Regions from separate parts of the Citrobacter koseri ATCC BAA-895 genome, predicted to be linked through region 4. Evidence: predicted binding sites of a transcription regulator. Region 4 holds the regulator's gene; each other region holds the start of a gene.
The links. Region 4 encodes CRP, which controls carbon source genes, mostly activating them, when cyclic AMP is high. Its sites were predicted from a motif close to ATGTGANNNNNNTCACAT; they were not measured.
Positions count from the first base shown of each region.

Region 1 (7,305 bases), 2.2 Mb from region 4:
CGATCGAAAACGTTGCGCTGGACTTCTCCTATGAGCAGAGCCGTATCCGTAACGTGGACGTCGGCACCTGGATCGCCGGTGTTGGTTACCGCTTCTAATCACTTCGGTGATATGAAAAATCCGCCCCTCGGGGCGGATTTTTTTTGTCTGATGTGTAGGCCGGATAAGGTATTTATGCCGCCATCCGGCAATGCCTGATGGCGACGCTGAGGCGTCTTATCAGGCCTACAACATTATCAGGACTACAGGTTTAGCGCTGTTTGGTACTAAAAATATCCGTACCCAGATGGTTGTAATCCACCTTCTGCAACTTGAAGTTGGTGATGAAGACCGGTCCGGCTTTCTGCTCAGAGATAAAACGGTATTTGGTTTTAATCTCCTTCGCGCTGATCCCCGTCCATTGCGAGAAAAAGCCTAAGAAATCATTTGCCGAGCGGCGCGCTTTAATCACGCGATGCGCTTTGTCATCGCTGGAAAGCACCATAAACGGCACCTGAAAATTCTGCTGATACCTGTCGTCATGCGCCAGATACTGCACCTCTTTCCCGCGCTCTTTAAATGCGAGGCCATGATCCGAGAAGTAGACCATAGAGAAGCTGTCGCCGCTGTTACGCAACTGCGCGTACAGTTTTCCCAGCAGCGCGTCCGTTTGGGTCATGGTGTACAGGTAGCAAGAGGTCTCTTTCGACTGCACGAAAACGTCGTATTTTCCCTGCGTGCGATCGCAGGCCTGCGGGTGCGATCCCATCAGGTGCAGCACGATTAACTGCGGCTGCGTGCGTTCTGTCTCCAGTACCTGAGCGGTCATTTTTAACAGCGCATCGTCACGCGTATTCTTGTCGGCTTCGAAGTCTCCGCTTTTCAGGAAGTGCGCTTCATCGGCACGTTTCGCGATGCTGGCGATAGCCGTATCGTATTCGCCGATTTGCCCCTGATTCGAGAACCACCAGGTCTGGAAACCGGCACGGTTGGCCAGCGTCACAAAGTTATCCTGGAATTGCGGCTTGTTGTCGACCACGCGGTTGAGCGTTAAACCGAGCGATTTTTGCGTTGAGCCGCTGGCGGCAACGTAATCCATGAAAAAATAACCGTTGGCGGTACTGGCGAACGGGGTGTTATCCCAGTGACCGCCGAATGCGCCCATTGCGTCACGCCGAGCGCTTTCACCGATCACCACCACGTAGGTATGGTATCGGGGCTTAACCGCAGTGACCGTCCAGGTATCCTTCATCCCGGACAGCTTCGCCATCCGCTCTTGCTCCTCAATCACCTCATTGTTGTTAACGATGACATCCTTCACGAAGCGAAAAACCGGGTAGCCGGTGTCTTTTAATTTAAACACGCCGCCCCACGCCAGGTTTTGCACCGGCGCGACAAAAAAGGCGATGAGGCTGAACAGCAGACACACGCTGTCCACAACGCGCCAGGCTTTTTTCTCCGTCTCTTGCTTACGGCGAACGGCAATCACGCCCAGTGCAAAGATAAAGAGGCCTACCAGATAGTTGTACCACGGGAAGATGGTCAGGATTTCGGTGGACTCTTCCACGTTGGTCGAATGCAGCGCCAGCAGCGTATTAAAGTTTGGCGAGCCGTAGGCCTGGCCGAACGGGAAATACATGGCGGCGATCAGCGAGCATAGCCCGATCAACACCTTTTGCGCGCGCGGCGAGGTGCGCCAGAGCAACAGCAATAGGCAGGTAAAGGCCGCTGTATAGAACAGGCTAAACGGGTAGCCCGACGCGAGGTTAATCAGCAGCGACTGTAAAAAGTAGAAGCCAGTCCACGGGCTAATGGCCCTGCTGCGGGCAATAAGCGAGTCTTTGAGGGTTAAATTCATATGCCACTATTGCAAAAACGCCATGTGCTCACCCTGGCGTTAAGGGTCAATACCTGCCGGAAAGTGCGTGAAGAGGGGATGGGGTCCGCATCTGCGAGCCGCAATATATGCAGGGCTGCGCAACGATAGAGCGTGTGTATAAGAAGGTCAACTACTACAAGGAAAATGTTTTGCGAAGGGGGCAGCAAAACCGACAAAAAGAAAGGGTATTGAGATAAAACACAGCGCGAGCGCGCCTTGATGGCCGCGAAGATGGCGTCAAAATGGAGCGGCGTACCGCGACGCCGCGTTATTTTGACGAGGGCTGATCCTGCTCGGGTTTGCCGTTGATCATGTCACACAGCATGGACAGCAGCATTAACCGTACTTTAAAGGGAGAGTGGCTAAACACGCGCATACACCTCTTAAATTCGTTCATAGAAACCTCCTGACTTTACGATCCCATCAATCCGTGAGGGATGCCTGCATTACATACAGATATAGCACAGGCTATATTATATAGCTATTGCTAAAACGTTAAATTTTTGAGCCTGTGCAACTCTGGTTTACAATGGACCCACTCCAGCCAGATGCAATTAACGCGTCACAGTAACGAGGAAGCAGAATGAGTCGTCGCGCAGGTACGCCAACAACAAAAAAAGTGACGCAATTAGTGAATGTCGAAGAACACGTCGAAGGGTTCCGCCAGGTCAGGGAAGCGCATCGCCGTGAACTGATTGATGACTACGTTGAGCTGATTTCCGATTTAATTATCGAGGTCGGTGAAGCGCGTCAGGTTGATATGGCGGCGCGACTTGGCGTTTCCCAGCCGACAGTCGCCAAGATGCTCAAGCGTCTGGCGTCGGTAGGGCTTATCGAAATGATCCCCTGGCGCGGGGTATTCTTGACCGCAGAAGGCGAGAAGCTGGCGCAGGAAAGCCGTGAACGCCACCAGATCGTGGAAAACTTTTTACTGGTGCTGGGTGTCAGCCCGGAAATCGCACGCCGCGATGCGGAAGGGATGGAGCACCATGTAAGTCAGGAAACGCTTGAGGCTTTCCGCCTGTTTACGCAAAAGCACGGAACGCCTTCTGAATGAGTTTTCCTTTTCTGCGGGCATTAAGACGCGATCGTTTCCTGCTGTTATTACTCCTTGTCGGGGCCGGACTCAGTCTGTTCGTCCCGTTTACTCCCCGCACCTGGCCGGGTGCAATTGACTGGCACACCATTATTACGCTGAGCGGTTTGATGTTGCTGACCAAAGGCGTTGAGCTGAGCGGATATTTTGATGTGCTGGGCCGCAGAATGGTTCGTCGTTTTAAAACGGAACGCCGCCTGGCAATGTTTATGGTGCTGGCGGCGGCGGTGCTGTCAACGTTCCTGACCAACGATGTGGCGCTGTTTATCGTCGTTCCGCTGACCATTACCCTGAAAAGACTGTGTGCGATTCCGGTAAACCGGCTGATTATCTTTGAGGCGCTGGCGGTCAATGCCGGTTCGCTGCTCACGCCGATTGGCAATCCGCAAAATATTTTGTTGTGGGGGCGTTCCGGTCTCTCATTTGCGGCTTTTGTCTGGCAGATGGCGCCGCTTGCCGCCGTGATGATGCTGACGCTGTTGGTGCTGTGTGGCCTTTGTTTTCCGGGGAAGGCGTTGCAGTACCATACCGGTACGCGCGCCCCTGAGTGGCAACCGCGCTTGGTGTGGAGCTGCCTTGGGTTGTATATCGTGTTTCTGACCGCGCTTGAACTGAAGCAGGAACTCTGGGGGCTGGCGATTGTGGCGGCAGGGTTCATCGTCCTGGCGCGCCGCGTGGTACTGAGCGTCGACTGGACGTTACTGCTGGTGTTTATGGCGATGTTTATCGACGTGCATTTATTGATACAGCTACCGGTGTTACAGGGCGTACTGCGCCATGTTGAAACGCTCTCTGCGCCGGGGCTTTGGCTGACTGCACTCGGTCTGTCGCAGTTTATCAGCAATGTGCCCGCCACGATTTTATTGCTCAACTACGTTCCGCCGACCGCGTTGCTGGCCTGGGCGGTCAATATCGGTGGTTTTGGTTTGCTACCGGGATCGCTGGCGAATCTGATTGCATTGCGGATGGCAAATGATCGGCGTATCTGGTGGCGGTTTCATTGGTATTCGTTGCCGATGCTGCTCTGGGCGGCGCTGGTGGGATATGGATTGTTGCTGCTGAAGTGATGGCCCGATGGCGCTACGCTTATCGGGCCGATGCGGTAGGCCGGGTAAGGCGAGAGTCGCCACCCGGCACATGGCTCTGATCAGTTCAGACGAACCGGCATACCGGAACGGTTCTGAACGGCCTGCTCAACCACAGACTGATCGACATCAGGCTGGCTGGTGACGCTCTGAACGCTTTTGTTCAGGTTAATCGGTACGATCTCGCCGCCTTCGAACTGCGCTTCCGTGGTAGACAGAGGGTTATGGACTTCAATGTAACGGCTGCCATCTGGCTCAGTGGTCGCTTTCACCGGCTCGTCGATAAACTGTACGCGGGTGCCGACCGGCACATTTTCAAACAGGAACTTGATGTCGTCGTTACGCAGACGGACGCAGCCGTGGCTGACGCGCAGGCCGATACCGAAGTTGGCGTTGGTGCCATGAATCGCATACAGACGACCAATGTACAGCGCGTACAGACCCATCGGGTTATCCGGGCCAGCCGGCACGACGGCAGGCAGCGGTTCGCCCGCCGCGCGGTATTCGGCATGCATTTTCGCCGTCGGCGTCCAGGTCGGGCCTGCTTTCTTACGCTCAACTTTCGTTGTCCAGTTGATTGGCGTGTCTTTCCCTAACTGACCGATACCAATCGGCAGGACGATCACCGTATTGGTGCCTTTCGGGTAGTAGTACAGACGCATTTCCGCACTGTTAATGACAATGCCTTCATGCACGGTGTCCGGCAGGATCAGCTGCTGAGGAATGTTCAGCACCGTACCGCCTTTTGGCAGGAAGGTATCAACACCCGGATTCGCTTCCAGCATGTTAGACAGCCCCATCTGGTATTCAGCCGCAAAATACTCCAGCGGTTGGGTATTGCCTTCCGGGATAGTGATCACCTGGTTTTGACCAACGACGCGACTGCCATCGGTCGGTAAAGGATAAGTCACCGCTGAGGCGGTGCTGCAAAAGCCAACTACAGCGAGGGCCGCCGCGAAAAACGTTGTTAATTTCATATTCATGTTATGCGAGATTCAGTGCCTGGCAGGCTATTGGGTTGAGAATTCTGTCATGTTGGGAGCGCATTATATGTGCATTCCCGTTAAGTGGGAATTCAGATGTGTACGAAATCACATTTTTTTCCCGTGAGGACAATTTTAGCGGCTTACCGTGAGGCGCGATCTTATTTAAGACTTGTGGCATAATAAGCGGTTTGTCACATATTTTTCAGGATACGCCAGTGTTAGTTTCCAGCAACGTCACCATGCAGTTCGGCAGCAAGCCGCTGTTTGAAAATATTTCCGTCAAATTTGGCGGCGGCAACCGTTACGGCCTGATTGGCGCCAACGGTAGCGGTAAATCCACCTTTATGAAAATCCTCGGCGGCGATCTCGAACCGACGCTGGGCAACGTCTCTCTCGATCCGAACGAGCGTATCGGTAAGCTGCGCCAGGATCAGTTTGCCTTCGAAGAGTTCAGCGTACTCGACACGGTGATCATGGGGCATGTTGAGCTGTGGGAAGTGAAACAGGAACGCGACCGCATCTACGCGCTGCCGGAAATGAGCGAAGAAGATGGCTATAAAGTGGCCGATCTGGAAGTGAAATACGGCGAAATGGATGGTTACTCTGCCGAAGCGCGCGCGGGCGAACTGCTGCTGGGCGTGGGGATTCCGGTTGAGCAGCACTACGGCCCGATGAGCGAAGTTGCGCCAGGCTGGAAGCTGCGTGTCCTGTTGGCGCAGGCGCTGTTTTCCGACCCCGATATCCTGCTGCTTGATGAACCGACCAACAACCTCGACATCGACACGATCCGTTGGCTGGAACAGGTACTGAACGAACGTGACAGCACCATGATCATCATTTCGCACGACCGTCACTTCCTGAATATGGTGTGCACCCACATGGCGGATCTGGATTACGGCGAACTGCGCATTTACCCGGGTAACTACGACGAGTATATGACTGCCGCCACCCAGGCGCGTGAACGCCTGCTGGCCGATAACGCCAAGAAAAAGGCGCAGATTGCAGACCTGCAATCTTTCGTCAGCCGCTTTAGCGCTAACGCGTCTAAGTCTCGCCAGGCAACGTCTCGTGCCCGTCAGATTGATAAAATTAAGCTTGATGAAGTGAAGGCCTCCAGCCGTCAGAACCCGTTCATCCGTTTTGAACAGGATAAGAAGCTGTTCCGTAACGCGCTGGAAGTGGAAGCGCTCGTGAAAGGCTTTGATAACGGCCCGCTGTTCAAGGGCGTCAATCTGCTGCTGGAAGTGGGCGAAAAGCTTGCGGTACTCGGGACTAACGGCGTGGGTAAATCCACGTTGCTGAAAACGCTGGTGGGCGATCTGGCGCCGGACAACGGCACCGTGAAATGGTCAGAGAACGCGCGCATTGGGTATTACGCGCAGGATCACGAATATGAGTTCGAAAATGACCTGACGGTGTTTGAATGGATGAGTCAGTGGAAGCAGGAAGGCGATGACGAGCAGGCGGTACGCAGCATTCTTGGCCGTCTGTTGTTCAGCCAGGACGATATCAGAAAACCGGCGAAGGTGCTCTCCGGTGGTGAAAAAGGGCGTATGTTGTTCGGTAAGCTGATGATGCAGAAACCGAATATCCTGGTGATGGACGAACCGACCAACCACCTGGATATGGAATCGATCGAATCGCTGAACATGGCGCTGGAGATGTATCAGGGCACGCTGATTTTCGTTTCTCACGACCGTGAGTTTGTTAGCTCGCTGGCGACGCGCGTGCTGGAAATTACGCCGCAGCGCGTGGTGGACTTCAGCGGCAACTACGAAGATTATCTGCGTAGTAAAGGGATCGACGGCTAAAAAAAGCCCGGTGGCGCTATGCTTACCGGGCCTACGCTACAGTTTGTAGGCCGGGTAAGGCGAAGCCGCCCCCCGGCAGCTTTCAGAGCACCCACTCACTCCCTTCAACGCCATTCACCCGCAGCGTGCGTTTTTCCCCCGCCGGTAACGATACCTGCAACGCGTTCCACGCCGGACGATAGTCTCCACGCGCGTTGATCTTCAGGTTGACGGTCGCCCCATCGCACACCATCTCCCATTCCACCCACAGGGCATTGCCCGTCTGATAACCCCAGCTTTCGCCATCGTCTTCAAACAGCAGACCGGACGTTGTCCCCACACCTTTGACCGGGAACAGTTTCAGCTCGCGGGTATCGTCTCGTTCAGCGCTGACATGGGTGATCCGTTCGCTCAGCGGCAGGCCTGCACCGGCGCGTACCAGCAGCGGCAGTTTTTCCAGCGGCGCGTTCAGCGTGATCCACTGGCCGCC
Region 1 covers NC_009792.1:2,130,450-2,137,754, reverse strand. Annotated here, with positions in the region: gene ompX (outer membrane protein OmpX) at 1-98, shown strand, start outside; gene CKO_RS09745 (phosphoethanolamine transferase) at 251-1,837, opposite strand; gene mntS (manganase accumulation protein MntS) at 2,127-2,255, opposite strand; gene mntR (manganese-binding transcriptional regulator MntR) at 2,442-2,915, shown strand; gene CKO_RS09730 (anion transporter) at 2,912-4,021, shown strand; gene ldtB (L,D-transpeptidase) at 4,102-5,022, opposite strand; gene CKO_RS09720 (ABC-F family ATPase) at 5,241-6,836, shown strand; gene CKO_RS09715 (glycoside hydrolase family 31 protein) at 6,919-7,305, opposite strand, start outside.
Region 1: CKO_RS09720 (ABC-F family ATPase) is a predicted target of CRP. The motif match lies at 5,119-5,136, and genes of this name have one in related genera.

Region 2 (7,305 bases), 1.2 Mb from region 4:
TCTCAGCGCGTTCATCTGCCCGTCGTTCTCAACACGATAGTTATCAAACGAGCAGTTTTGATGCAGCGGACGGATGCCGGAACGGTTGAACGTGCGCTGCATTTTCATCGCCCGGTTTTCACGCGCCAGCGCTGCCGCACGCATTTCGCCTTGCTCTTTCTGCCATGCCAGCAGTTCTTCGCCCGTTTTGAATGCAGGCTCAACATTTGCTGGCATCATTTTTTGCAGACGTTTCATCAGGTCGCCAACGTTTTTCATCGTTACCCTCGAAAACCAGGTGGAATATGGTCGTCAGGTTCGCTGACGTTGTTCACATCACGTTTCGGCATACCGCCGTTACTGGCCCGGCTGATTTGCACGCTGCGCGCCAGCTTTTGCTGCCACTGGATGTGGTGAAAAATCTTACCTTCCGCTTGCCAGTAAGCCACAAACGAGGCCAGCTCTTCGGCGGTGACGGGTTCCCTTAGCGCGACGCCCCACAGCGCGGCCTGCCGCTGGAAGTTAGCATCCGGCTGCCAGTCTGCGTACATGGCGAATTTCCCCAGCGGAACGGCCACAGGCGCGGCCTGGGAGTCTTCGTAGAGTTGAGCATCCAGTGTGACATCGCTTCCCGGGCGCGATAACTTTTCCTCCAGTGCCAGCAGTTCCGCCAGACGTGCCGGCGTCACGGCATAAAACGCGGGCGCGTTATTGGCGAAGACCGCCACCGCGCCGCTTGCCGATTTTGCCAGCACCGCGTTGTGATCGTGTAATAAGGCGTCAATACCGATGACGTCCGGGGTCAAAATTCTGGAAGACATAATGTTTCTCAACAGGGAACCACAACCGAGAAGGAATACTGTTTTTATAGTAACACACAGACGGGAGATATCGGCAGGGTGAGGGAAAGCGGCCTCACCCTGCCTGAGCGCAGGGAGAAAAGCATTACACCCGTGGGCGTTTGCGATACAGCCACAGACCGGGAACGGAAAGCCCGATGGAAAGCGCGCCGACAATAGAGGAGGCTTTCAGGAAATTGGTCAGCAATGTGATCATCAACGGTTCGCTGTAGCCAAAGTGGCTGATTTTGACGGCGGATATCATTGCCGTATAGGCGGATATCCCCGGAAACATCGGGATGACTGCTGCGACGGTAAAGACTTTGGGGTGCGCCAGATACCAGCGTGACCACTGAATGCCGATGCTCCCTACCAGCAGCGAGGCCATAAATGTCGACCATTCGATATTAAACCCGGCGGTCATCATCACCATGCGTGAGCCGTGGCCCAGCGCGCCGAGCAGCGCACACCAGGGGAGCGCCCGGTGCGGCACGTTGAACACCATCGCAAAGCCCACTGCCGGGATTGCGGAGAGAATCATGTCCTGCATCAGCGCCAGAAGAAAATCGATTACACCCATCCGCGTAGCCCCCACAGCGTCATCGACATCACCACGCCGACGCACGTCGCCAGCGTTAACAGACTGGCAATCGCCCAGCGCGCCAGACCGGTATTAATGTGGCCCTTAAACATATCCGCAACGGAATTAATCAGCGGAAACCCCGGCACCAGCAGTAAGACGCTGGCGGCCATGGCGATGGTCGGGGTATGGCTGAAAGTGGGCAAGCGAAGCAAAAGGCCGGAAATGGTAGTGGCGACAAAAGCGGTGATGCAAAAGTTGATTTGTGGGTGTAAATGCCGGTGCGCCAGCATCTGGCGAATATACATCGCCACCATGCTGGCGAAAAAGGTGATCACCGCGCCATCCCATCCGCCGTTATTCAGTTTGCAGAAACAGGCGCAGGAAAGCCCGACCATCAGCGATACCAGCCAGCGCGGGTAGCGCAACGGTCTGAGCTGGCTAAAGCGCTTCTCTACGCCTTTTATATCCAGCAAATTATGTTCGGCCAGGATGACAATATGCTGCACCTCCGTGACAACGTGCATATTAATGCCGCGATCCTGGTTCTTACGTGTCGATGTCAGACACTGCCCATCTTTAATGGTGGTGAGAACGATAGCGTTGGAGGAGATGGCGCTTTCCACGCTGTCCATCCCTAACGCCAGCCCCAGGCGGGTGGAGAGTTCATCAACCAGCGCGCTCTCTGCGCCGTGTTGCAGTAAAAAAAGCCCGCATTGAATACATAACCGTGTAACCGTTCGCTGTAACGACTGCTCTGTTTGCATGACTCGCCCTGACTGAAAAGACGCGTTGCGTACCATCTGAATGACGAAAGTCTTCTTTGTATCATGAAGCCCGACCCTTTTGGCTCTGGCTAAGATCAATTTTGTGATGAAAAAAGAGGCAGGATGCCAGACAATCAGTCGCTGAATGTCATAATTGCAGTATATTGAATGCCTTACGTCGAACGTGAATGACAGGGAATGAAGTATCGTCTGTAACCTCTGAAATTAATGAGACGATATTCTTTTCTTGTGCTTCCTGAAAGCATAATTATCTGATGCGAAACATAGCGTGAGTTTATTAAATTCCCCTTGCATATGTTAGAAATGCTAATGATCTAATTTAGTTAATTTAATTGTACCGCAATTATTTTTAGCGGTAATTATGCAATAATAGTTTGGTGATTTTATACTATGCGGATCATTGTATAGAGTCGTTATTGCTATAACATTTCAAATAAAAGCCAAGGATAAACAATTCACTTCGTCTATTACCACGTCTGTTTTTCTCATTAATTATATTATTTATTAATGAGTGAACAGGAGGGGAGACCTGTGGATATGGAGGAGATATGTTGCCAGGATGCCGCAAAAACATAATTATTATCAGTAAAATACCTGTTATACAGACGGGGTTAAAAGAGGTGGTGCAGGGCCATTTCCCTGCTTATGAACTGATGTACTGCCGTTCCGTAGAAGAACTGACATTAATGCAGCTGCGCCGCTCCGATGTAGTGATTACGGATTTAACGGGAGAATGTAAACATCCCCGCGCTGTCTGCGAGCAATTTTACGCTTTATTATCTCAATACCATGATATTCACTGGGTATTTCTTGTTTCCCGTGCGTTTTACTCACAGGCGATTGAGCTTCTGATGAGCCCCTTCAGTACGTTGCTGTCTGACGTTGAACCGGTTGAGAATCTGGTAAACGTGATTGAAGCAGGCAATGCCCATACGGACAGGATCAGTAAGACGCTGCTATCTCCCGCTCTGCCAGATGTCTCGAGTTTTGGCCATCGTCCGGTTGTTCTTACGCTGTCGGAACGGAAAGTGTTACGGCTTCTGGGTAAGGGTTGGGGGATTAATCAGATAGCGATGTTGCTTAAGAAGAGTAATAAAACGATTAGCGCGCAGAAAAACAGTGCGATGCGGCGTCTGTCAATACACAGCAATGCTGAGATGTATGCCTGGATAAACAGTTCTCAGGGAGCAAGAGAATTGAATTTACCTTCAGTTTATGGAGATGCTACTGAATGGAAAACAGAATTGCCAAGGGAAATGTCGCACTCATAGAGAAGTGCGTAATGAGCAGTATTGGAATGAAGAGTTTATTTGACGCGTTTCCTGATTGCCAATATAAACTTCATATTTTTCCAACTCAATCTGCTTTCCAGAAAGCGATGTTAAGTACTCCCTTTTCCGTCGTTATTTTTTCACTTTCTGCGATGCGGGAAGATCGCCGGTTGGGGCTGGCTTATCTGGCGGAACTGGCTGTGAATTTTCCTCGTGTGCGCCGACTGGTCATCGCGGATGATGATGCGGAAGCCCGGTTAATTGATTCGCTGTCGCCTTCGCCGTTAGATGGGGTATTAAGTAAAGCGTCGTCACTGGCCAGTTTTCAGGAAAAGCTCTTTTTATTATTGAACAGTAAGCGAGAGGTGACGGAACACACTCTGAACCTCTGGTATCTCAATCAGAGCCGAATGATAAGCCCCACTGAGCGTGAAATTCTGCGTTTTATGTCGAATGGTTATTCGATGCCACAGATAGCCGTCCAGCTGGAACGCAATATCAAGACGATTCGCGCCCATAAATTTAATGTGATGTCTAAACTGGGCGTCAGCTCAGATGCCGGATTGCTTGATGCGGCGGATATCCTGCTGTCTCTGCGCGCCGAAAAGCCGGGTCGCTTATCCGCGTAATTCTGTAGTCGCTCTGTATTTACAGGTTGCTTGTGCCGGGTTTATCGCCCGGGCACAAATAGCATCACTGGCACACATCAATCCAGGTTGCTGAAGTGAGTTCTGCCATTCTGTCGGGGGAAATTCGGACTGCACTGTGCGTTGCCCCTGCTGCTGGTAAGACTTCAGCATAATGTTTTAATGAGACGTCGCAATAGACGGGCAGAGGCGTTTCCAGCCCGAAAGGGCAGACACCGCCGACCGGGTGCCCTGTGGCGATCACGACTTCATCGCTGCTGAGCATTCGCGCTTTCGCGCCAAACGTGCTCTTGAGTTTCTTATTGTCCAGGCGAGCATCGCCTTTGGCGACAACCAGAATAATGTCGTCTTTCACCTTAAGCGAAAGCGTTTTCGCTATCTGTCCTGGCGCGACATTGTGCGCTTTCGCTGCCAGTTCCACCGTCGCCGTACTCTGATTTAATTCGATGATTTCAATATCCGGGGCACGTTCGGCCAGAAACTGCCGTACCGATTGCAGACTCATTCTTTTCTCCTGACGCTGTATTAGCAGTCCTGTTTTTCAGAAAACCGCGTGGCGTAATTTGTCATAAGGAAAGCGGCACTGTAAATAATTTATGTAATAAACCAGCAGCATGAGCGATTTTTCGATCGTCTTCACATTCACGGAAACCGGTTACAGTAACCGGTTGCAGTCCGGCGGGCGGGGATTAATACTGAACCTGTCACTTCCTCTGTATCACATAATAAGAGCCATTTATGAAACTTCATTCTCTCTGCTGTATCGCTGGTGTTCTCCCCGGCGCGGTCGCGAAAAGTAGTAATGGACCCTTACACGGCGGTGCTGCTGCCAGCACGTCTATGTTGTTTTGACTGACAGGAGAACGCTATGTCTACCAACCATGCTGTGTTTAATGTGATTTTTCGGTTTGTCGAAAACTACGTGAGTCCCGTTGCCGGACGTATTTCCTCACAACGTCATGTTATGGCGATTCGTGATGGTTTCATTTCGGCAATGCCGTTTATGATTGTCGGCTCCTTCCTGCTGGTTTTCGCCTATCCTCCTTTCTCACCGGACACCACCTGGGGATTTGCCCGTGGCTGGCTGGCGCTGGCGAAACAGTTTGAAAGCCAGATTTTGACGCCGTTTGATATGACGATGGGGATCATGTCCATCTATATCTGTGCGGCCATTGCCTATAACCTGGGCAAACACTATGTTAAATCGCATCAGTTAGATCCGTTTATGTGCGCCATGCTCTCGATCATGGCCTTCTTGCTGGTTGCCGCGCCGAAAACAAACGGCACTATGCCGGTTGACAGCCTGGGCGGAACGGGGATTTTTACCGCGATTCTGGTGGCGATTTACTGTGTTGAAATGATGCGCTTCCTGAAAGCGCATAACATTGGCATTCGCCTGCCAGACCAGGTGCCGCCGATGATCAAGAACTCCTTTGATCTGCTGATTCCGGTGCTGGTGGTGGTTCTGACCTTGTATCCGCTGAGCCTGGCGATCCAGTCGCAGTTCGATATGCTGATCCCACAGGCGATCATGGCGATCTTTAAACCGCTGGTTTCCGCTGCGGATTCGTTGCCCGCTATTTTGCTGGCGGTGCTGATTGGGCATCTGCTGTGGTTTGCGGGGATTCACGGAGCAGCGATTGTCTCCGGGATGCTGCAAATGTTCTGGCTGACCAATCTCGGTATGAACCAGACCGCGCTGGCGCAGGGGGCACCGTTGCCGCATATTTTCATGGAAGCCTTCTGGACTTTCTTCATCGTCATTGGCGGTTCTGGCGCCACGATGGGGCTGGTGATTTGTTATTTACGCAGCCGTTCCGTACATTTGCGCTCTATTGGCCGCTTAAGCGTCGTGCCGAGTATCTTTAATATCAACGAACCGGTTATTTTCGGGACGCCGATTGTGATGAACCCGGTGTTCTTTATCCCGTTCCTGCTGGCGCCAATGGTGAACGCCGTGCTGGCGTGGGCGGCGATGAAACTGGATCTGATTGGGCGGGTGATTTCCGTGGTGCCGTGGACTGCGCCCGCACCGGTTGGCGCTGCGTGGGCACTGGGCTGGGACTACCGTGCGGCGATCCTGGTGGTCATACTGGCGCTGGTGTCCGCCATCATATACTTCCCGTTCTTTAAGGTTTATGAGAAGCAGCTTCTGGCGCAAGAGGCAGAAGAGGCCGGGCGTGCAGAAGAGGAGAGTCAGCAGATGGCCTGACGTGTTGAACAAGGCGCAGCGGCGCCTTGTTTATTTCAGCGTACAGTCACCGCATTGCTGAACGTCTGGCAACCGGTAGCGTTGACAGCAGGTTCGGCGCACCAGCAGACCTTCGCGAGGGACGACGGTACGCCACAGCGGGTTATCCTGACCACTGGAAAGTTGCTTTTCGAAGAAGCAGCTCTGGCGCAGCGTTGCCAGCAAGGCTTCGCCAAGCAGCGGTTTCATTTCGGTCAGATACCAGTTGATCAGATACCCGGTGTTACTCCAGATAAGCTTACCGTTAATATCGCCGGTTGATTCCAGTGCCTGAACGACCGGCATCAGCGCAGAGACGATCAGCGTTTCCATTCTCTGTTGAGGAGAATGCGCGGTTGCCCGCTCGTCCTGATGAACATCAACCCAAAAACAGGCTGCGCGTCCGGTTTCGTGGAACTCAACGTGCATGTGCTCGGGCGAAACGTCAATGGCCCTTTCCTGGGTGAGCAGGGCAAGCATCAGAGGCGGTACCATCAGACCGATATACCATTGCGCCCAAAGTGAAATGAGCGGCTTATTTTCGCGTGGTTGCGTCGGTTGATGACGATAAATATGGTCGGAATAGATAGCCAGCAGAGAGCGCATCGTACCCGGTCGAGCCCACTGCGCCAGCGTCATGGCGCCCGTTGGGTGCGGTTCGTCCAGCCGAATAAAATCAAGCAGATGTTCGCGCGTCCGGGTTATCGTTTCACGCACGGCTTCAGCCAGCGAGGGCATCTCAGGCTGGAGATGGGCTCGCCAGGTGACATCTTCAATGATCGGTGCGGAACGGTAAGGCATAGCGCTGTATATAAGGATAGTAATCTAAATGATAATGATTGCTAATCCTAATGATAGCGATAGTCGATGGCAAGCGCTTTGTCGTGACGCTGTGCGCGGTAGCACGATGATATCTCCCTGTGTCAGACCGTACGCAGTTCGTCACTCGCAAGAATGTTGTTGCGCCCCAG
Region 2 covers NC_009792.1:3,194,379-3,201,683, reverse strand. Annotated here, with positions in the region: gene dnaC (replicative helicase loader DnaC) at 1-258, opposite strand, end outside; gene dnaT (primosomal protein DnaT) at 261-800, opposite strand; gene CKO_RS14725 (threonine/serine exporter) at 925-1,398, opposite strand; gene CKO_RS14720 (threonine/serine exporter family protein) at 1,389-2,165, opposite strand; gene CKO_RS14715 (LuxR C-terminal-related transcriptional regulator) at 2,735-3,457, shown strand; gene bglJ (DNA-binding transcriptional activator BglJ) at 3,418-4,086, shown strand; gene CKO_RS14705 (YbaK/EbsC family protein) at 4,151-4,609, opposite strand; gene CKO_RS14700 (PTS sugar transporter subunit IIC) at 4,973-6,316, shown strand; gene fhuF (siderophore-iron reductase FhuF) at 6,347-7,135, opposite strand; gene CKO_RS14690 (GGDEF domain-containing protein) at 7,258-7,305, opposite strand, start outside.
Region 2: CKO_RS14700 (PTS sugar transporter subunit IIC) is a predicted target of CRP. The motif match lies at 4,729-4,746, and genes of this name have one in related genera.

Region 3 (7,305 bases), 1.7 Mb from region 4:
CATCGGATGAGATCGGCGGGAACTCTGCGGTAATACAGTGCAGATTGAGGTCGGCGCACCAGCTTCCAAACGAACCGGGCGTTTCGTAACCTACGCTGGAGACCAGCGGCAGTTCGAATGCCCGGGCCAGCCATTCGCCTAACTCGCTATGTCTGGGATCTTCAATACAGGCTAGAGGATCGTGAAAGGAGACCACCCAGGCAGGATGCACCCGGTGTATCAGTTGACACAGCGCCTGGGTTTCGGGTTCAGACCCCGGATGTTCGCCGGTAAGCAGCACCACATCGCGCTCCTCGGCGCTGCTGTTCCAGCGATAAACCGTCTCACCCGCTTTCCAGTTCGCCGCCGGAAAATTACGGTTCAAATCGACGCCATTGGCATTGGCGCGCAGACCAAGCTGGCAACCGTCCGGGTTCACCGCCAGCACCACATGATGACGGCGGAGTGAAGGATTCAGCGTACGCAGCGCACACGAGAGCGTAACCACCGACGCGTTCTCATCGCCGTGCGTTCCGGCCAGAATCAGGCCGCTTTCGCGATCGGCAGCCGGAGCCGGAAACCAGATCAACGGCGCTCCCAGCAATGAACGCCCATAATGTTCGGTTCCTGGCGGAAATGCGCCGCGCTCGGCACGAGGACGGGTAACGGTCATAAGTGTCTCTGAATGCTGTTGTTATTACTCGCAGTGTTGTGCAAATTGTCCAGATAATCAAATCGTTTTCACGCGTTGCGCGCGCTATGCAATATCCTCTATCTGGCTTCCTGGAAGCGGATGCGTATATCGGGTTAATATCAACTTTCTGTAGGAAGACGTTTGCATTTCCTTCATGCGAAACAAATAATTACGCAGTCATCTAACTTCATCATTTAAGGGCATCTTATGAAGCACTCTGTTTCAGTTACCTGTTGTGCGCTGTTGATTAGCAGCGTCTCCCTGACACACGCTGCGGATGTTCCCGGCGGAACGGTACTGGCAGAGAAGCAAGAACTGGTCCGCCATATTAAAGATGAACCGGCGTCGTTAGATCCGGCAAAAGCAGTTGGGCTGCCGGAGATTCAGGTCATTCGCGATTTGTTTGAAGGTCTGGTGAATCAGAACGAGAAAGGGGAAATCATTCCTGGCGTCGCTACGCGCTGGAAGACCAATGATAACCGGATCTGGACGTTTACCCTGCGCAATAACGCAAAGTGGTCGGACGGCACTCCGGTGACCGCGCAGGATTTTGTCTACAGCTGGCAACGTCTGGTTGATCCGAAAACCCTGTCACCGTTTGCCTGGTTTGCCGCCCTTGCTGGCATTAATAACGCCCAGGCGATTATTGATGGTAAAGCGTCGCCGGATACGCTTGGGGTTAGCGCCGTGGACGCCCGCACGCTAAAAATACAGCTGGATAAACCGCTGCCGTGGTTTGTTAACCTGACTGCCAACTTTGCTTTTTACCCGGTACAGAAAGCCAATGTAGAAAGCGGTAAAGACTGGACGAAGCCCGGAAACCTGATCGGCAATGGCGCCTATGTGTTGAATGATCGCGTGGTCAACGAAAAACTGGTGGTGGTGCCCAATACCCACTACTGGGACAATGCGAAGACGGTGCTGCAAAAAGTGACTTTCCTGCCAATTAATCAGGAGTCGTCAGCGACTAAACGTTATCTGGCTGGTGATATTGATATCACCGAATCTTTCCCGAAAAATCTGTATCAGAAGTTGCTGAAGGATATACCGGGGCAGGTTTACACACCGCCGCAGTTGGGCACCTATTATTATGCGTTTAACACCCAAAAAGGCCCGACGGCGGATTCCCGCGTTCGTCTGGCGCTGAGCATGACGATTGATCGCCGCATCATGGCGGAAAAAGTATTAGGAACCGGGGAGAAACCGGCCTGGCGCTTCACCCCGGACGTGACGGCAGGCTTTACTCCCGATCCTTCGCCATTTGAACAAATGAGCCAGGAAGAACTCAATGCTCAGGCGAAAACGTTATTGCTTGCGGCTGGCTATGGCCCGCAGAAACCGCTCAAGTTGACGCTGTTATATAACACATCTGAAAATCATCAGAAAATCGCGATTGCGGTCGCCTCGATGTGGAAAAAGAATCTGGGCGTAGAGGTGAAGCTGCAAAACCAGGAATGGAAAACCTATATCGACAGCCGCAACACCGGTAATTTTGATGTTATCCGCGCCTCCTGGGTGGGGGACTACAATGAGCCGTCTACTTTCCTGTCATTGTTAACCTCGACCCATACGGGCAATATCTCGCGCTTCAATAACCCGGCCTACGATAAAATCATGACGCAGGCGACAGTAGAAAATACGGCGAAGGCGCGCAATGCGGACTATAACGCGGCAGAGAAAATCCTGATGGAACAGGCGCCGATTGCGCCGATTTACCAGTACACCAACGGACGTTTGATCAAACCGTGGCTGAAAGGTTATCCCATTAATAACCCGGAAGACGTGGCGTATAGCCGGACAATGTATATTGTGAAGCACGACAAATAATATGCGGCAGTGAGCGAAAAGACGCGGTATTCCGCGTCTTTTTTAATTTGCGGATTGCGGTGACGCGGCGTTATCCAGATAAAGCGTCTGGCTTGGAAACGCAAAATCTGCGCCGTTCGCCTGAACAATGTCGATAATCTTCAGGTAAACATCCTGCTGAACCGCAAGCCAGGCTTCCCATTCGGTGGTTTTGCTAAAGCAATAGACCATGATATTCAGCGATGATTCGCCAAATTCATTGAAATAGACCAGCAGTGTCTGGTGCTGATCGATATCAGGGTGGTTTTGCAGCATCGTTCTGACCGCATCAACAATAACGCCTGTTTTACTGGCATCCTGATAACGTAACCCGATCACCGTTTTAATGCGTCGGTTGGTCATCCTGCCGGGATTCTCCACGCTAATGGCGGAGAAAATCGAATTCGGCACATATAAAGGGCGGTGGTCGAAGGTGTTAATTTTGGTCATTCGCCAGCCGATTTCAGTCACAGTGCCTTCAATATTTCTGTCCGGGGAACGAACCCAGTCGCCAATGCTAAAGGGGCGATCAAAATAGAGCATAATCCCCGAGAAAAAGTTGCTCAGAATGTCCTTACCCGCCATCCCAACAGCGATGCCGCCAATGCCGCCAAAAGTCAGCAACCCGGACAGACTCATGCCAAAGTGTTCGCCATAGAGTAAAACGATGGCGATAATAATGGTGATCTTAATAATGCGAGACAGGATCTTCGCACTGGTGACGTCTCTGCCTTTACCGATCTGTGATTTTTCAAAGCGGTTGATGAGTAAAAACAGTTTTATTGTCAGAATCAGCGCAATCAGAGATGTGCAGATAAAATCGACGGCATTTGGAGAGATGAATTTCAGATCGTAGTTTTCAATAACATTATTGGCGATACTGCCCAGCGTGCCGATGATAAGGGCATAAACGAAGAACTGCACGGCATGAAATATAAATCCTTTTCTTCTTTTCTCGCCACGACGAAACACAATACTCATCAGAAGTAAGGCGGCGCCACTGCCAAAAATTATTGCCAGATTAAACGCGTTTTTGAAAAAAAATTCTGCAATCATTTTGGTCTGTCACTACCCCGTATGGTTGATATAACGCTAAAAGATTCTGAGGTGCAGATATTTTATCCGCTTCGAATGCGCTGGTCATTGATCAAAAAGAATAAGACGTAGCGCATTTTCAGACAGGGACGCGCGATGTGAATATTATGTCACGACTTGTGTGGCAGACAACGGGGGATTGTCATGGTATTGTTACGCGCAAGTAACAGGGCTTTCATCTGCAAAAGGACGATACCATGATCATGACAAAGCTGAAGACAGCAAAGGGGAAGAAATTTCTGTTGGGCCTGCTGGCGGTGTTTATTATTGCGGCATCAGTGGTTACGCGGGCGACTATCGGCGGCGTGATCGAACAGTATGATATTCCGTTGTCCGAGTGGACAACCTCGATGTATTTCATCCAGTCATCAATGATTTGCGTCTACAGTCTGGTTTTCACTATTCTGCTGGCCATTCCGCTGGGGATCTATTTCCTCGGTGGTGAGGACAAACAGTAACGTGAGTGAGCGGCTTCGCCGGGTAGGCATAAGCGCTACCCGGCACGAAAATAGGCTTAATCGTCTTCTTCGTCGTCCAGTTCGACCGGTGTCTGATACTGATCGGGTTTAATGACAAGCAGATCGCAGCGCAAATGGTCGATAACCTGTTCCGCCGTATTGCCCAGGAAGGCCGCAGATATCCCGGTACGACCAACCGTACCCAGTACAACGATACCCGCCTGTAGGTGCTCGGCTAAATCCGGGATAACCTCTTCAGGCAACCCTTTTTCAACATGCGTCACTTTCTCATCAATGCTGAATTTCTGCCGTAGCGCCTTCATCGCCAGCAAATGCTGACCGCGAATCGCGTCGTTGTAAACGCTCGGATCAAATTCAGGCAGTTCGATTGCGATATTGATGGGCGTCACGGGGTAGGCGCCAACCAGATGGACTTCGGTGTGGTTCACCTGTTCTGCGAGTTGCAGCGTTTCTTTGACCAGCTTTTCATTCAACGCATTGTGATAAGGTTCTTCGCTCGCCAGGTTCACGGCCACCAGCGCTTTACCGCCTTCAGGCCACGGTTGGTCCTTGACCATCCATACCGGGCTTGGGCATTTACGCAACAAATGCCAGTCAGTCGGCGTAAAGATTACCGCTTCCAGGCGGTCATGCTGGTGCGCCATTTTGAGCACCAGATCGTGATCGTCGCTGATCACTTCCTGGATAATGGCTTCAAAGGGACGGTTGTGCCAGACCACTTTTATCTCAACGGGAACACCTGCTTCGATGTAGTATTTCGCTTGTTCGCGTATCCAGGCTGTTCGCTGGCTGATGACGCCCTGACGCATCGCGGTACGCTCATCAGGCGAGAGCAGGGTAGTCATTTCATAAGAAAAATCATAGATCGGCAAAAAGGCTTTAATTTTGCCACCAATCCGTTGATGCAAATAAACAGCGCGTCGTAATGCGGGTTGATCGTCCTGGTTTGGGTCGATGACCACCAGCATATTTTGATACATAGCCATACAGGGTCTCCTTACAACTGTCACCGCAGTTTGTAATTAAAAGAGTAACCCATATATGTTGAATGAAACAGGGGGGAACCTTCTGCCAGATCAATAAATCAGGAAAATTTGCTGTTCTATAGGGCAGTGTATTGAATGTAAACAATTTCTATCAGTAAAATCAGACTTCCGGGGCATACCTGGGGTAAATAGCGGCTTAGTAGAGTCTGTAATTAAATCTGTTTGATTCATGAATGCCGCCATAGCGGCATTCTTATCGTTAGTGGGAACCAAGACGGATCAGTTCAACGGGTTCGAACTGGCCTTCACAGCCTTCCACTTCGACGGTTTTGTTGCGGCGTAACTGGGCTGGAGTTAACCCGTTAGAATGTATGGCAACGATTTTACCCGTTCTGCCCGTCCCATTAATCATAACCCGACTGCCATTAGTAATAGGATTATGGTTACGATCATAAGTGATCATGGTTCTTTCTCCTCTTAATATCTGGGTATCAAAAAATCCGCTTAACAATCCGGGCCGCAGTCCAGAAGCGAACGTAATATAAATACACCTTTGTCATAATCTTTTTTTGTTTTTGATCAAGGTCACACTTTTTCTATACCCACCAAACCGCTGTTTTCGGGGGGAGTTAAATCAATAATCATTGTAAATGACAAGGTGTTAGGGTTGCCGCAGTTGCGTCGTATGCAAGAACGCAACTGCGGCCAGCTGGCGATCGTTCGATAGTGCGAATATAGAACGGTTGCCAGCCGCTGCGGATTGTACTTTTCCGGCATGATGAATCAATGTGGTTAATCCGAAAACGGCCTGGCAGGGCGTAAACCATGCCAGTGGTGTCCAACTGGAGTGATGGCTACGTATTTGAGATTTCTTTAGCTTATTGACGTGGTGTGATTCCTTCTGTCAAACCAATAAATCAGGAAAATTTAATGATTTAACAGAAGGATAACTGACTTACTTGCGGAAAGATTAAGCAACGTTGCGAGTATGACCAGCAAGCACTGCGAGCGCATCGCTGTTTTCGATGGTGATGTATTTACCTTTCACCGCCAGCATACCGCTTTTCTGGAAACGACCCAGCAGACGGCTGATCGTTTCGACCGTTAAGCCAAGGTAGTTACCGATATCGCCACGGGTCATCGTCAGGCGGAATTCACGCGGAGAGAAACCGCGCTGGGCAAAACGACGGGACAGATTGTAGATAAAGGCTGCCAGACGTTCTTCCGCATTTTTCTTCGACAGCAACAGGATCATATCCTGATCGCCTTTGATCTCGCCGCTCATCAGACGCATCATCTGTTGACGCAGGTTAGGCATCTTACCGGAGAGATCGTCCAGAGTCTCAAACGGGATTTCACATACCATTGAGGTTTCCAGCGCCTGGGCAAAGCTCGGGTGGTGCCCGCTGCCAATCGCGTCAAAGCCGACCAGGTCGCCCGCTAAATGAAAACCAGTGATTTGCTCGTCGCCCTGCTCGGTAATGGTGTAGCTTTTAATCGTACCGGAGCGGATAGCATAGAGCGATTTCAGTTCATCACCTGCTTTAAACAGCGTTTGCCCTTTCTGAATAGGCTTTTTACGCTCGATGATATTATCAAGCTGATCAAGCTCATGTTCGTTAAGTGTGAACGGGATGCAAAGCTGGCTGATACTGCAATCCTGGCAATGGATAGCACAACCGCCAGACTGAATGCGCCGTATAATTCGCTTTTCCGGGATCATAGGTCTGCTCAAGCCGTAATTGATATTTGTCAATTTTAACATCTTTTTGGTGAGCACGTAAGCCTGAGCTACTCCCAATAGAGGATAATTCAGGCATAAGCAGGAGAAATATTTATATCCCTTTGAAAATCCATGCTTTATAAGTGGTTACTTTACATCAAAGTGTGACGGGTAAGGCACAAAATGCCTGGTTTCTACAACAGCAGATACCCTTCATGGCGTAATAACCACTCTTTTCTCTGTACGCCGCCAGCATATCCCGTCATTGTCCCGTTGCGTCCGATCACGCGATGGCAGGGCACAACGATACTGACCGGGTTAGATCCGTTAGCGGCGCCTACGGCGCGCGCGGCTCCCGGACGGCCTAATTTTTCGGCAAGTTGACCATAATGCATAACCTGACCGCAGGGGATAGTGCGCAGCGCCTGCCACACTTCCCGCTGAAAAGGCGTTCCCCCAGTGGCGGTCTCCAGCGTATCAATGATGCTGAGATTTCCCTCAAAA
Region 3 covers NC_009792.1:1,358,225-1,365,529, forward strand. Annotated here, with positions in the region: gene mpaA (murein tripeptide amidase MpaA) at 1-652, opposite strand, end outside; gene CKO_RS06020 (peptide ABC transporter substrate-binding protein) at 881-2,500, shown strand; gene CKO_RS06025 (mechanosensitive ion channel family protein) at 2,543-3,574, opposite strand; gene CKO_RS06030 (DUF2534 family protein) at 3,811-4,071, shown strand; gene uspE (universal stress protein UspE) at 4,128-5,078, opposite strand; gene ydfZ (putative selenium delivery protein YdfZ) at 5,338-5,541, opposite strand; gene fnr (fumarate/nitrate reduction transcriptional regulator Fnr) at 6,049-6,801, opposite strand; gene ogt (methylated-DNA--[protein]-cysteine S-methyltransferase) at 6,996-7,305, opposite strand, start outside.
Region 3: ydfZ (putative selenium delivery protein YdfZ) is a predicted target of CRP. The motif match lies at 5,652-5,669, and genes of this name have one in related genera.

Region 4 (7,305 bases):
CCCCCCGGACCATTCCACCAGGTCGGCAACACTGCCGGCCGCCAGCAGAGAACGGGTGGCGTCGGTACGACGAATGCCCATATCTTCCGGGTAAACCACCTTGCCGCTCTGACGCAGTTCGGCGACGCGCCGGGCGTCTACGCCCAGACCGATGTCGGTGATACCGGCCACCGCCGCAACCATCGCGCGACGCTCCTCCAGACTTTCCGCCCGGTAGAGATAAGCGATACCTTCTTCGGTCAGAACGTGGGTCACGTCGTCGCCGTAGATCATCACCGGCGCCAGCGGCATACCGGAGGCTTTCGCTACATCAACCGCATCCAGTTTTTCCACGAAAGTCGGTTTCACGCCTGCCTGGAAGGTTTCCACCATCTGCACCACCAGCTTTTTACCGCGCTGCATAGGGTCAGGTTCGGTGATCATGTTCAGCCAGGCCGGGGTAGCGTGACGGCGACCGTGCGGGTCGTGGCCCATGTTTGGCGCGCCGCCGAAGCCGGACAGGCGACCGCGAGTCACCGTTGAGGAGTTAGCCAGGCCATCAACCTGCAACGTGGAGCCGATAAACATATCGACCGCGTACTGACCCGCCAGCTGACAGAAAGCGCGGTTAGAACGCATGGAGCCGTCGGCGCCGGTAAAGAACACGTCAGGACGGGCGCGGATGTACTCCTCCATCCCCAGCTCGCCGCCGAAGCAGTGCACACTTTCCACCCAGCCGCTTTCAATCGCCGGGATCAGCGTCGGATGCGGGTTCAGCGTCCAGTGTTTACAGATTTTGCCGCGCAGACCGAGTTGCTCGCCCCAGGTGGGCAGCAGCAGTTCAATAGCGGCGGTGTTGAAGCCGATACCGTGGTTCAGCGACTGCACCTGGTGCTCTGCGTAGATGCCTTTAATGGCCATCATCGCCATCAGGATATGTTCCTGTTTGATCAGGCGCGGGTCGCGAGTGAACAGCGGTTCGATAAAGAACGGTTTGTCGGCAACCACCACGTAGTCGATCCACGAGCCCGGAATATCGATGCGCGGCAAGTCGCACTCGTCGTCCACCAGCTCATTCACCTGTACGATAACGATGCCATCGTGGAATGCGGCGGCTTCCACCAGCGCCGGGGTATCTTCGGTACTCGGCCCGGTGTAGAGGTTGCCTTTGCGGTCAGCTTTGTAACCGGCAATCAGCGCCACGTTTGGCGCCAGGTCGACGTAAAGACGGGAATAAAGCTCAATGTAGGTGTGGATGGCGCCAATTTCCAGCAGGCCATCTTCCAGCAGTTGCGAGATGCGCAGACTTTGGGTGCCGGAAAAAGAGAAGTCCAGCTTGCGGGCGATACCCTTTTCGAAGATATCGAGATGCTCGCTGCGCCCAACGCTTGGCATGATCATATGCAGGTCATGCACTATCTGCGGGTTGACCTCCGCCAGCATGCGGGACAGGAAATCTGCCTGCTTCTGGTTATTCCCTTCTAATACCACGCGGTCACCCGGCGCGATCAGTTTTTCCAGCATTGCGGTCAGGTCTGCGGTTGGCAGCACCTTGCCCTGCACCGGAACAGAAGCCAGACGCCGCTGCTTCTCGGTGCGGCGCGTGTTCCAGACTCGTGCTGGCGTTTGCCCAGATAACATTATTAACCTCCTGATTCAGCTAATCATTTTGATTGCTTAACACTGGAAAGAGTGTGCGCCCTGGTGAGAAAGTCATCAATTAAGCGTAGAGAGGAATCATTAGCCTGAGAGTAATAATTTGAGTAATGAATTGTGATTAAGATCAGCGTCAGGAAGGTGTAAATCCGCTCCCCCTGCCTCATTTTCATAAACACCAGGGGAAAGTGACGGTATAGTAGGCGGCAGATTTAAAAAAACATCGCATAATTTATGACTCAAATAACCTCCCCCGACCTTGATATCACCGGTCACGATAGTGCGGAGTTCGTGCCAATGCGCGGTATCCGCAACCGCCACCTGCAAACCATGCTGCCGCGACTCATCCGCCGCAAGGTGAAGTTCGATGCGCACTGGCAGCGTCTGGAATTACCAGACGGCGATTTTATCGATCTGGCCTGGAGTGAAGATCCACAGCACGCGAAGCACAAACCGCGTCTGGTGGTTTTTCACGGCCTGGAAGGCAGCCTGAACAGCCCGTACGCTCACGGGCTGATTGAAGCGGCGCAAAAGCGCGGCTGGCTGGGCGTGGTCATGCACTTTCGCGGCTGTAGCGGCGAACCGAACCGGCTGAACCGCATTTATCACTCCGGCGAAACGGAAGACGGCACCTGGTTTTTACACTGGCTACAGCGTGAGTTTGGCGCCGTCCCCACCGCCGCCGTCGGCTATTCGCTCGGCGGAAATATGCTGGCGTGTCTGCTGGCGAAAGAAGGCCGCGAGATCCCAATTGACGCGGCGGTCATCGTTTCCGCTCCCTTTGTGCTGGAAGCGTGCAGCTATCATATGGAAAAAGGGTTTTCCCGCGTTTATCAGCGCTATCTGCTCAATCTGCTGAAGGCCAACGCCGCGCGCAAGCTGGCGGCATACCCCGGCACACTGCCGATTAATCTGGCGCAGCTCAAATCCGTGCGCCGGCTCCGTGAATTTGACGATCTGATCACCGCGAAAATTCACGGCTTTGCCGACGCGATAGACTATTATCGTCAATGTAGCGCCATGCCGATGCTCAACCAGATCGCCAAACCGACGCTCATCATCCACGCGAAAGACGATCCGTTTATGGATCATCATGTGATCCCGAAACCGGAAAATCTGCCGCCGCTGGTGGAGTATCAGCTCACCGAGCATGGCGGGCATGTTGGATTTATCGGCGGGACGCTGCGTCGCCCGGAAATGTGGCTGGAGTCGCGGATTCCCGACTGGCTGACAACGTATCTGGAGGCGTCATCATGATGATCCCCTGGCAAGAGCTGTCTTCTGAGACGCTGGACAATTTGATCGAAAGCTTTGTGTTGCGTGAAGGCACCGATTATGGTGAACATGAACGTTCGCTTGAGCAAAAGGTCGCCGACGTCAAACGACAGCTACAGTGCGGAGAAGCTGTTCTGGTGTGGTCTGAACTGCACGAGACGGTCAACATTATGCCGCGTGAACAGTTTCGCGAATAATCCGCCGCTGACGGCCGACTATACTAAAACTTTTGTTGATTCATGGAGTTGTTATGTCTGCCAAACATCCGGTGATTGCGGTAACAGGGTCCAGCGGCGCGGGGACCACGACCACCAGCCTCGCGTTTCGAAAAATTTTCGCGCAGTTAAATCTGCGCGCAGCCGAGGTGGAAGGCGACAGTTTTCATCGTTACACACGCCCCGAAATGGACATGGCGATCCGCAAAGCGCGCGACGCCGGGCGGCATATCAGCTATTTCGGCCCTGAAGCCAACGACTTCAGCCTGCTGGAACAAACCTTTATTGAATACGGACAGACGGGCAAAGGCCAGGCGCGTAAGTATCTTCATACCTACGATGAGGCCGTGCCGTGGAATCAGGTGCCAGGGACGTTTACCCCGTGGCAGCCGCTGCCGGAACCCACCGATGTGCTGTTTTACGAAGGGCTGCACGGCGGCGTGGTAACGCCGCAGCATGATGTCGCGCGTCATGTCGATCTGCTGGTCGGCGTGGTGCCGATCGTCAACCTGGAGTGGATTCAAAAACTGATTCGCGATACCAGCGAGCGCGGCCACTCCCGCGAGGCGGTGATGGATTCCGTTGTCCGCTCAATGGATGACTACATTAATTTCATTACGCCGCAGTTTTCCCGCACCCACATTAACTTCCAGCGCGTGCCCACCGTTGACACTTCCAATCCCTTCGCCGCGAAAGGCATTCCTTCGCTGGACGAAAGTTTTGTGGTCATTCATTTCAGAAATCTGGAAGGGATTGATTTCCCGTGGCTGCTGGCGATGTTGCAGGGGTCGTTTATTTCCCATATCAATACGCTCGTGGTGCCGGGCGGCAAAATGGGGCTGGCGATGGAGCTGATCATGTTGCCGCTGGTTCAGCGACTGATGGAAGGGAAGAAGATCGAATAATCTGTTCGATGTTTGCCGGATGGCGGCTGACGCCTTATCCGGCCTACAGGGTGCGTTTGATATATGCCGGATGGCGGCTGGCGCCTTATCCGGCCTACAGGGTGCGAATTCGTAGGCCTGATAAGCGAAGCGCCATCAGGCAACCGGCATCACGCCGCAATCACTTCATACGAATGGGTAATATTCACCGCTTTTTCTAGCATCAGCGCCACTGAGCAATACTTCTCAGCCGAAAGATCGACCGCCCGCGCAACCGCCGCGTCTTTCAGGTCATTGCCGGTCACAATGAAATGCAGATTGATATGCGTAAACAGGCGCGGCGCTTCTTCACGACGTTCGGACGTCAGCTTCACTTCGCAATTCGTCACATCCTGACGCCCTTTCTGCAAAATAGAAACCACGTCGATTGCGCTACAACCGCCTGCGGCCATCAGCACCATTTCCATCGGGCTTGGCGCTTTATCACCGGAGTTGCCATCCATTAAAACCTGGTGGCCGGAGGCAGACTCTCCCAGAAAGGTTAACCCTTCAACCCACTTTACACGCGCTTGCATATTCGGAACTCCAATGTGTCAATTTTCCTGACAGATTACGCGCACATAACAAATCTCGCAACGGAAGGCGACCTGCGTCATGCTGAAGCGAGACACCAGGAGACACACGGCGAAAGCTATGCTAAAACAGTCGGGATGCTACAGTAATACATTGACGTACTGCATGTATGCAGAGGACATCACATTCAGGCTGCAGTACATTTTCGACAGCCCCCTTCCCAGGAATTCGGGAAACCTATTTTTGCAAACCCAGAGGCAGTGTCGTGTTCTGGCTCTGGAGACAGCTTATAACAGAGGATAACCGCGCATGGTGCTTGGCAAACCGCAAACAGACCCGACTCTCGAATGGTTCTTGTCTCATTGCCACATTCATAAGTACCCATCGAAGAGCACGCTGATTCACCAGGGTGAAAAAGCGGAAACGTTGTACTACATCGTTAAAGGCTCAGTGGCAGTGTTGATCAAAGATGAAGAAGGGAAAGAAATGATCCTTTCTTATCTGAATCAGGGCGATTTTATTGGCGAACTGGGCCTGTTTGAAGAAGGTCAGGAACGCAGTGCCTGGGTACGTGCCAAAACGGCCTGTGAAGTCGCTGAAATTTCTTACAAGAAATTCCGTCAGTTGATCCAGGTAAACCCGGATATTCTGATGCGCCTGTCTTCCCAGATGGCTCGCCGTCTGCAAGTGACATCTGAGAAAGTCGGTAACCTCGCCTTCCTCGACGTAACGGGCCGTATCGCTCAGACCCTGCTGAACCTGGCGAAACAACCTGACGCGATGACTCACCCGGATGGCATGCAGATCAAAATCACCCGTCAGGAGATCGGCCAGATCGTTGGCTGCTCCCGTGAAACCGTGGGGCGTATTCTGAAAATGCTCGAAGATCAGAATCTGATCTCCGCTCACGGTAAGACCATCGTCGTCTACGGCACACGTTAATCCCGTCGGAATGGCGCATTACCGGGTAATGCGCCATTTTTGTTTGCACCGATGTGGCGAAGACTGATTTACCATCCTGAGATCAACTACGCACTACGGCAAACGCTGGTGCTGTGCCTGCCTGTGGCTATCGGCCTGATCATCGGCCAGTTGCACCTGGGACTGCTGTTCTCGCTCGTTCCCGCCTGCTGCAATATTGCCGGTCTTGATACCCCGCATAAACGCTTTTTCAAACGCTTAATCATCGGCGGATCGCTGTTTGCCGGATGCAGCCTGATTACACAACTGCTGCTGGCGCGCGACATCCCCCTGCCGCTGATCCTCACCGGGCTGACGCTGCTGCTCGGCGTCACGGCAGAAATCAGCCCGCTGCATGCAAGGCTGCTGCCCGCTTCACTGATTGCCGCCATTTTCACGCTAAGCCTGGCGGGGAACATGCCGGTCTGGGAGCCGCTGCTCATCTATGCGCTCGGCACGCTATGGTATGGGCTGTTTAACTGGTTCTGGTTCTGGCTGTGGCGCGAACAGCCGCTGCGCGAGTCGCTCAGCCTGCTGTATCGCGAGCTGGCCGACTATTGCGAGGCCAAATACAGCCTGCTCACGCAGCATATCGATCCAGAAAAAGCGCTGCCGCCTCTGCTGGTGCGCCAGCAGAAAGCGGTAGATCTCATTACCCAGTGTTACCAGCAGATGCACATGCTGTCGGCCCAGCACAATAATGACTACAAGCGCCTGCTGCGCGCCTTCCAGGAAGCGCTGGACTTACAGGAGCATATCTCCGTTAGTTTGCATCAGCCGGAGGAGGTTCAGAAGCTGGTGGAGCGCAGCCACGCGGAACAGGTTATTCGCTGGAATGCGCAAACCGTCGCTGCCCGCCTGCGCATCATCGCGGATGACATCCTGTATCACCGTCTGCCCAGCCGTTTTTCGATGGAGAAGCAGACTGGCGCGCTGGAAAAAATCGCCAATCAGCACCCGGAAAACCCTGTCGGGCAGTTTTGCTACTGGCACTTTAGCCGTATTGCCCGCGTATTACGCACTCAGCGTCCGCTGTACGCACGCGACCTGATGGCTGATAAACAGCGTCGCCTGCCGCTGCTGCCCGCGCTGAAAAGCTATTTATCGTTTAAATCGCCCGCGCTGCGCAACGCCGGGCGAATCAGCGTCATGTTAAGTATCGCCAGTCTGATGGGCAGCGCCTTACATCTGCCCAAGCCGTACTGGATTCTGATGACCATCCTGTTCGTCACGCAAAACGGCTACGGCGCGACGCGCGTACGCATTCTGCACCGTTCAGCGGGTACGCTGGCCGGTCTGGTGGTGGCGGGCGTCACGTTGCACTTTCGCATTCCTGAAGGCTACACGCTGGCATTAATGCTGATCATTACGCTGGTGAGCTATCTGACCATTCGCAAAAACTACGGCTGGGCGACGGTTGGCTTTACGGTGACGGCGGTCTATACCCTGCAACTGCTGACGCTCAACGGCGAACAGTTCATCGTGCCGCGATTTATTGATACGGTCATTGGCTGCCTGATTGCTTTTGGCGGGATGGTCTGGCTCTGGCCGCAGTGGCAAAGCGGCCTTTTGCGTAAGAATGCCCACGACGCGCTGGAAGCGGACCAGGAGGCCATTCGGCTGATCCTCAGCAACGACCCGCAGCCAACGCCGCTGGCGTACCAGCGAATGCGGGTGAACCAGGCGCACAATACGCTGTTTAACTCGCTGAATCAGGCGATGCAGGAACCGGGGTTTAACACGCACTATCTGGAAGATATGAA
Region 4 covers NC_009792.1:4,373,042-4,380,346, forward strand. Annotated here, with positions in the region: gene mdcA (malonate decarboxylase subunit alpha) at 1-1,620, opposite strand, end outside; gene CKO_RS20360 (hydrolase) at 1,870-2,892, shown strand; gene CKO_RS20365 (YheU family protein) at 2,889-3,107, shown strand; gene CKO_RS20370 (phosphoribulokinase) at 3,161-4,030, shown strand; gene CKO_RS20375 (OsmC family protein) at 4,180-4,584, opposite strand; gene crp (cAMP-activated global transcriptional regulator CRP) at 4,892-5,524, shown strand; gene CKO_RS20390 (YccS/YhfK family putative transporter) at 5,576-7,305, shown strand, end outside.